DNA from 2 places in the Cobetia sp. PS-4MA genome. Region 1 is predicted to be linked to the other one. Evidence: predicted binding sites of a transcription regulator. Region 1 holds the regulator's gene; the other holds the start of a gene.
What was found. Region 1 encodes sigma-54, which starts transcription at its own class of promoters, with help from an activator protein. Its sites were predicted from a motif close to TGGCACNNNNNTTGCTNT; they were not measured.
Positions count from the first base shown of each region.

Region 2: glnL (nitrogen regulation protein NR(II)) is a predicted target of sigma-54. The motif match lies at 2,325-2,342, and genes of this name have one in related genera.

Region 1 covers NZ_CM173107.1:804,917-808,621, reverse strand. Annotated here, with positions in the region: gene lptB (LPS export ABC transporter ATP-binding protein) at 1-99, shown strand, start outside; gene AC26AR_RS03430 (RNA polymerase factor sigma-54) at 418-1,866, shown strand; gene hpf (ribosome hibernation-promoting factor, HPF/YfiA family) at 2,466-2,774, shown strand; gene AC26AR_RS03420 (PTS sugar transporter subunit IIA) at 2,784-3,254, shown strand; gene rapZ (RNase adapter RapZ) at 3,351-3,705, shown strand, end outside.
Region 2 covers NZ_CM173107.1:3,882,000-3,885,704, forward strand. Annotated here, with positions in the region: gene ntrC (nitrogen regulation protein NR(I)) at 1-1,214, opposite strand, end outside; gene glnL (nitrogen regulation protein NR(II)) at 1,211-2,290, opposite strand; gene AC26AR_RS16385 (DUF4124 domain-containing protein) at 2,604-3,245, opposite strand; gene glnA (glutamate--ammonia ligase) at 3,663-3,705, opposite strand, start outside.

The DNA.
Region 1 (3,705 bases):
GTGGGCGATGGCCAGATCATCGCGCATGGCGACGCCGACACCATCCTCGCCAACCAGCAGGTGCGTGATGTCTACCTGGGCCATGAGTTCAAGCTCTAGCCCGAGAGTGCCGTCAGCCTGACGAGAGCCGTCCGACCTCTTCTGCTCTCACCAGCACCCTCCAGCACCCGCCACTTCCTGCTTCACTGTCGGGGCCTCGTTCCCCGCCCCCTCACGCAAGCGCCTCGACAGGCGCTTGCGTGATCTCCCCGTGAACCCTCCTGCTCTGCCACACCTCACTCGAATGCATGACGTCCATACCACCTTGGTGGCAACATGGCATGCAAGTTGCTTGAATATTCTCGACTGCCCCTTGTCAGTGCCCCGACCCACGGTATAGCGTAGATGCACGTTCCTTTGCCGTGAATGACAGACCCCATGAAACCCACCTTGCAGCTTCGACTCGGCACTTCCCTGACCATGACCCCGCAACTTCAGCAAGCGATCCAGCTGCTGCAGTTGTCGACGCTGGACCTGCGTCAGGAGATACAGCAGGCGCTTGAGTCAAACCCCATGCTGGAGCTTGACGAGGAATACGAGTCGCTGGATGTCGCGGAGACACAGGACAAGAGCGAGATCTCCACCTCCGAGACCAACAGCGAGATTCCTGAAGAATACCCTCTCGACAGTGACTGGTCGGACCTCTACCAGGATCACGCAGGCAGCCTGACCAGTTCCGGCAGCGGAAGCTCGAGCGAGGACGGGCCGGACTTCGATCGCAACACCAGTGTCGAAAGCCTGCAGGACCATCTGCGCTGGCAGCTGGCGATGACGGACCTCGATGCGCGTGAACGCCAGATGGCGGAGAGTCTGATCGATGCGGTGGATGGGGCCGGCTACCTGAGCATGAGCCTGGACGAACTGGTCGATGGCCTGCGAGGTCAGGGACTGCCCGGCCTCAAGGCGTCGGAACTCGAGCAGGTCCTGCTGCGCCTTCAGCAGTTCGATCCCACCGGTGTGTTCGCTCGAGACCTGCGCGAATGCCTGCTGCTTCAGCTGGCCCTGCTGCCGGACGATCTGCCATTGCTGGCCCAGGCCCGCCGTCTGGTGCGGCAATTCCTCGAGGCACTGGGCAATGACGATCGCAAGCTGCTCAAGCGTCGCCTGAGCCTGGATGATGATGAGCTGGATCACGTCATTCGTCTGGTACGGGCGCTCGACCCGCGCCCGGCGTCCGCCTGGGGCGAGCCTGCCAGTGATTACGTCATCCCGGACCTGCTGGTCCGTCATACGCGTCACGGCTGGCAGGTCGAGCTCAACCCGGAAGCGCTGCCCAAGCTGCGTATCCAGCCGGAATATGCCGCCCTCATCAAGCGGGCCGACAAGTCCGCGGACAACACCTTCCTCAAGGACAATCTTCAGGAAGCCCGCTGGCTGATGAAGAGCCTGTCCTCACGCAATGACACCCTGCTCAAGGTGGGCCGCGAGATCATGGCGCGCCAGATCGACTTCCTCGAGCAGGGGGAAGAAGGCATGAAGCCGCTGATCCTCGCCAACATCGCGGAAGTGGTCGAGATGCACGAATCCACCATCTCGCGGGTGACCACCCAGAAATATATCCACACCCCGAGAGGCGTGTTCGAACTCAAGTTCTTCTTCTCGAGTCAGGTGGGTGGCAGTGGCAACGGTGACGCGCATTCCAGCACCGCGATCCGCGCGCGCATTCGCAAGCTGATCTCGGAAGAACCGGCGCGCAAGCCATTGTCCGACTCACGCCTGGTGGATCTGCTGGCCAGTGATGGCATCGAGGTAGCGCGCCGGACGGTCGCCAAGTATCGCGAGGCCATGGGCATCCCCTCCTCCAGCGAGCGCAAGCGCTTGGCGTGAGTCTCGACAACGGATACCCGCAAGCCAGCGGGCTCCACACGTCGGAGCGCTGAAGCTCGCCCCCTTGCACCTGCCATCCTGGCATCATCTGCCAATCGGTCGTCTGAATACCGGTTGGCAATGCCTGTCCTTGCGACTGCGTGAGTGACTTCACGCCCCCAATTGCCTATTTTTCCAGCCACTTTTCTCCAGAGTGCTTTCTTTTTCCCTCACATCCCACGGACAGATAGCCAGGGGTCGCCACCGACTCCTGCCACACGAACGTCGACGTAAATGCTGACATTGGCCACAAACGGCCGGTTTCTCGAGCCCCATTCCGTCCGTGATGCGAGGCGATGCTCATGAAGAACCTGCTGATATCCCTCGCTGGGTTGAAGACAAGCCTTGCCCCACGATGCAGCGCAGCGTTGATCTTTGTTCAAAGCTTGGGCATTGTCGGGGTAGACGCTCGGTACACCGGCACCGCCGCTCTCGCCAGCAGATGATCGCCACGAGACCATGGCCGGAGTCAGAAAGTGGCCGCGCGTTCAATCAGGGTTTGCTCGCAGTCAAAAAGGGTTACAATTCAAAGGCAACCCGCTGGATAAAGGAGCGTGTCCATGCAAGTGAATATCACCGGGCATCATGTGGAACTCACCGATCCTCTCCGCGATTATGTCAACGAGAAGCTCGCTCGCCTCGAACGGCATTACGACAACATCACCAATGTTCAGGTGACACTGTCGATCGAGAAGGAACGCCAACAGGCTGCCTGCACCCTGCACGCCGCTGGCGCCGACCTCCATGCCCTGGCAGAAGACCCCAACATGTACGCTGCCATCGACGCGCTCGCCGACAAGCTGGACCGCCAGCTGGTCAAACACAAGGAAAAGTCCCAGGCTCGCTCTCAGGGCACCGGGACCCGTTGACCTTCTGCCATGACACTTGATCAGATCCTTCCCCCCGAGCGCACGCTCTACGGCGTCCCCGGGGGGAGCAAGAAGCGGGTGCTGGAATTCTTCAGCACCTTCATTGCTCAGAACATTCCCAGCCTGGACAGCCAGGAAGTCTTCTCGCGCCTGATCGGGCGCGAGAGACTGGGTTCGACGGGTATCGGCCACGGCGTGGCCGTGCCACATGCACGCAGTCCACACTGCAAGACCCCCATCGCGGCGTTCATGAAGCTCGGTGACCCCATCGACTTTGACGCCATCGATGGCGAACCCATCGATCTGCTGTTCGTGCTGCTGGTCCCCGAGGAGGCAGATGACACCCATCTCACTCTGCTCGGCCAGGTGGCGGAACTGCTCAACTCGCCCACCAACCGGGCAGCATTGCGCCAGGCAGACAGTCAGCGAGCATTGTTCGATGCCCTGACCTCGGCCATCGCCGAATTGCCGGCGCGCTGAACCTGCAAGCCCGGACTCGCTCCGGGCTTGTCGCTGACTGGCCTCAGGCACCCTCCGCTTTCACCTCATGCTGACCTCGCCCTGGGAGAGCACTCCATGAAGATCGTGATCATCAGTGGTCGCTCCGGTTCCGGCAAATCGATTGCCCTCCAGGCGCTGGAAGACATTGGCTACTATGCCATCGACAATCTGCCCGGCATGCTGCTGGCACCATTGGTCGAGCAGCTGGAAAAGGACAGCCCCACCCGCCGGCGCATCGCGGTCTCCATTGACGCGCGCAACCTCCCCGATGCCCTGAGTCGCTTCCCCGAACTGCTCGACAGCGTTCGTCAGAGCGGCATGGATGTGCAGGTCGTCTACCTGACCACGGACTCCCGTGTCCTGCTCGAACGCTATTCCGCGACCCGCCGCCGTCATCCGCTGACCCGCGACAATGACCGCACGCTGGCCG
Region 2 (3,705 bases), 920 kb from region 1:
CACTCACGGAAGGCACCACGCCAGTCCCCGGACGCGGCCTCGGTGCCACTGACGTCACGCAGTTCCGGCGGCAGATCCTCGACCATCACCTCGCGGCCCGAGGCCATCACCGTCAGCCAGCGACAGGTGTTCTCCAGCTGGCGCACGTTGCCCGGCCAGTCGAAACGCGTGAGGTGCTTCTCGGCCGCCTCGGTGAGCACCTTGGGGTCCGTGGCCAGCTCGCGTGCGGCTTCGGCGAGGAAGTGCTGCATCAGGCGCGGGATGTCCTCACGGCGCTCTGACAGCCGCGGCAGGTGGACGCGGATCACGTTGAGGCGGTGGAAGAGATCCTCACGGAAACGACCATCCTCCACCAACGCCTCCAGGTGCTGGTGGGTCGCGGCGATGATACGCACATCCACCTTGACCGGCGTGATGCCCCCCACGCGGTAGAACTCGCCATCCGCCAGCACCCGCAACAGACGTGTCTGGGTTTCCGCCGGCATGTCGCCGATCTCGTCCAGGAACAGGGTGCCACCATCGGCCTGCTCGAAGCGTCCGCGACGCAGAGCGGTGGCACCGGTGAAGGCGCCCTTCTCGTGGCCGAAGAGCTCTGACTCCATCAGGTCCTTGGGGATCGCCGCCATGTTCAACGCGATGAACGGCTTGGCCTTGCGGGGCGAATGCTGATGCAGCGCCTGGGCGACACGCTCCTTGCCGGTCCCGGATTCGCCGTTGATCAGTACGGTGATGTGCGACTGGGACAGGCGACCGATGGCCCGAAAGACCTCCTGCATCGCTGGCGCTTCCCCGATGATCTCCTTGGTCAATCCTTCCGGCACCACCGCGGGGGCCTTGGATTCCCGCGCGTGCGCCACGGCGCGCCGCACCAGCGCCAGCGCCTCATCGACATCGAAGGGCTTGGGCAGATACTCGAAGGCACCGCCCTGATAGGAGGCCACGGCACTGTCGAGGTCGGAATGGGCCGTCATCACGATCACCGGCAGGTCCGGATAACGCTCGCGGACTCGTGCCATCAGATCGAGGCCATCGATACCGGGCATGCGGATGTCGGTGATCAGCACATCCGGGCACTGGCGCATGATGCTGGCTTCTGCCTGATCCGGGCGCTCGAAGCTTTCCACCTCGAGGTCAGGCTGGGCCAGAGCGCGCTCCAGTACCCAGCGGATGGCGCGGTCATCATCGACGATACAGACGCGTGCAGTCTCGCTCATGAGGGATCTCCAGAAGTGCCGGCAAGCGGGATTAATAGTCGGAATTCGGTATGGCCGGGGCGCGAGTCACACTCGATCAACCCCTGATGCTGGTGCAGGATGCCCTGGGCGATGGAAAGCCCGAGCCCTGAGCCTTCGGCGCGCCCCGAGACCATCGGGTAGAACAGCGTCTCGCGCAGCGCCTCGGGAATGCCCGGGCCGTTGTCGCTGATCGCCAGCTCGCAGACCAGACGATGGCGCTCATGACCCAGCGTGAACTGCCGCCGGGCCCGCGTGCGCAGGGTGATCTCCCACGGCGCCTCATTGCCATCGGCTGATTCGGGCTGCGGCTGCTCGTTGAGGGCCTGGGTCGCGTTGCGCGCGATGTTGAGCACCGCCTGGATCAACTGGCCTTCATCGCCGATGACTTCAGGAAGGCTCGGGTCATAGTCGGCCGTCAGCTTGATGTGATGCCCTTCCGCCGCCAGCAGGGAGCGCACCCGCTCGGTCACCGAGTGGATATTGACCGGCGACTGCAGCGGTGGCCGATTCGGCCCCAGCATGCGATCGACCAGATCGCGCAGGCGATCCACCTCCTCGATGATGATGCGCGTGAACTCCACCATCTGCGGTTCCGGCAGATCGCGCTCCAGCAACTGGGCCGCGCCCCGGATACCGCCAAGCGGGTTCTTCACTTCATGCGCCAGTCCGCGTGTCAGCACCTTGACGGCTTCCTGCCGAGCGATCAGCGCCTCCTCGCGAGAGATCTGCATCAGACGATCACGCGGCTCGATTTCCACCAGCAGCTCATTGGCGCTGACCGGGGTCGCGGTGAAGTCCACCGTCAGCGGCTCGTTGGCCGCATTGACGATCTCGGCCTCACGCTGGGTATAGGGATGCTGTTCTTCCAGCGCCTTGCGCAGCACCTTGATGGGCTCTTCATCCAGCCCGGTCAGATGTTCAGGGGAGCTGCCCTTGACGCGCACCAGGCTGACCGCCAATAGCGTCTCGGCCGCCGGGTTCAGCCATACCACGCGCAGCTGTGCATCCAGCACCACCACGGCAGTATTCAGGTGTTCGAGCAGTCGTTGATGCATGCCTTTATCCGCCATTCGCAGTACGTCTCCCTGTTCTGCAATAACCGCGCCAGTCTGGTGCAAATGCCGCGTGCATGGCACCCGCGCCGATGCACCTCTTTCGGGCGTCGATTTGAAGCACCATTATGGTGCACCAAAGGATCGCACTGCCAACCCGATGAAGCAGACCTGCTCATCAGCGGGCGTGCTGCTGCATCGCGGGCGATACCGTTGCCAGACCTGGCGACAAAAAAGGCCACCCGAAGGTGGCCTGATGACCTGGCGCGCGAGTCACGTGTCATTCGCAAGCCAGAAGGACTGTCACCCCCATCTCTCAGCCACCCCCGGCATTGGCCGGGTTGTTGGGATTGCGCGGGAGATTGACGCTGGCGCGTTGCACGTAGACCACTCGGGGCTCGGTGGTCTGGCGCACTCGTCCGGAGGCATCCAGCAGCTCCGCCTGGATGACGTGCTTGCCACGCTCGAGCCCCGGCACCATGAAGACACTGCTGTTCATGGCCGATTGCGACGGCGCGCCATCCACGGTCACGCGTACCTTGTGCTCGGGACGCAGCTGCGGCTCGATGGCCAGGCGCACCGCCAGGTTGCCGGCCTGCCCCGTAGGCAGCGTCTCTTCATTGCTCGGGCTCTGGATGAAGAAGCGGGTATAGCCACGGAAGCTGACATCCACGGCAGGCGCGGAGGGTCGGCTACGGGAAGCGGTCTCGGACGGGGAAGATGACACGCCACGCGAAGCAGGCGCGCGCGAGGGAGCAGACTCGGTGGAAGGCACCACACTCAGCGGCGTCAGCTTGACCTTGCTGCCGCCCGCCGGCTGATCACTGAACACCACGTTGCCGTTGGCATCCACGTGCCGGTAGACCTGAGCCGCCTCGAGCTCCGCCGAGACGCTGCTCAGGGCCAGCACCGCTGACAGGCAGAGACCGAGCGTCGTCATGCCCGGCAGGCGAGCCATCCGCCGCATTCCCTTGACCGGCAAGGACCTGCTGTCACCCACTGAACCGATGCCACGCGAAGAAGAAGTGAAGGGCCACATCCGGGAATTCCTGAAGAAGTCATGGGAAGCCAGAAGCGCGCATCCGCTTCTGCCAGTCGTTTCACTCACTCGAACGCTACCAGCGTGCCAGAAGTGACATATCCTGCTGCCAAGTTACAAAGCTTCCCGCGTTGATACCAGCCCTGCTTGTTGCGACGCGACTTTCCGCGACGGGTCGCGGGTCCTGGACAGCCGGGAGTCAGCTCTTGGAGCACATGTCTCAGAAACGAGAACAGGGCCATACCTGTCGGTATGACCCTGTGTGTCTCGCCTCACGCATGCCCCGCGCTCAGACTGCTCCGGGCGGGGCCGTGAGCGACATGCGCCGTCGGTAGATCAGACGCTGTAGTACATGTCGAATTCGAGCGGGTGAGTCGCC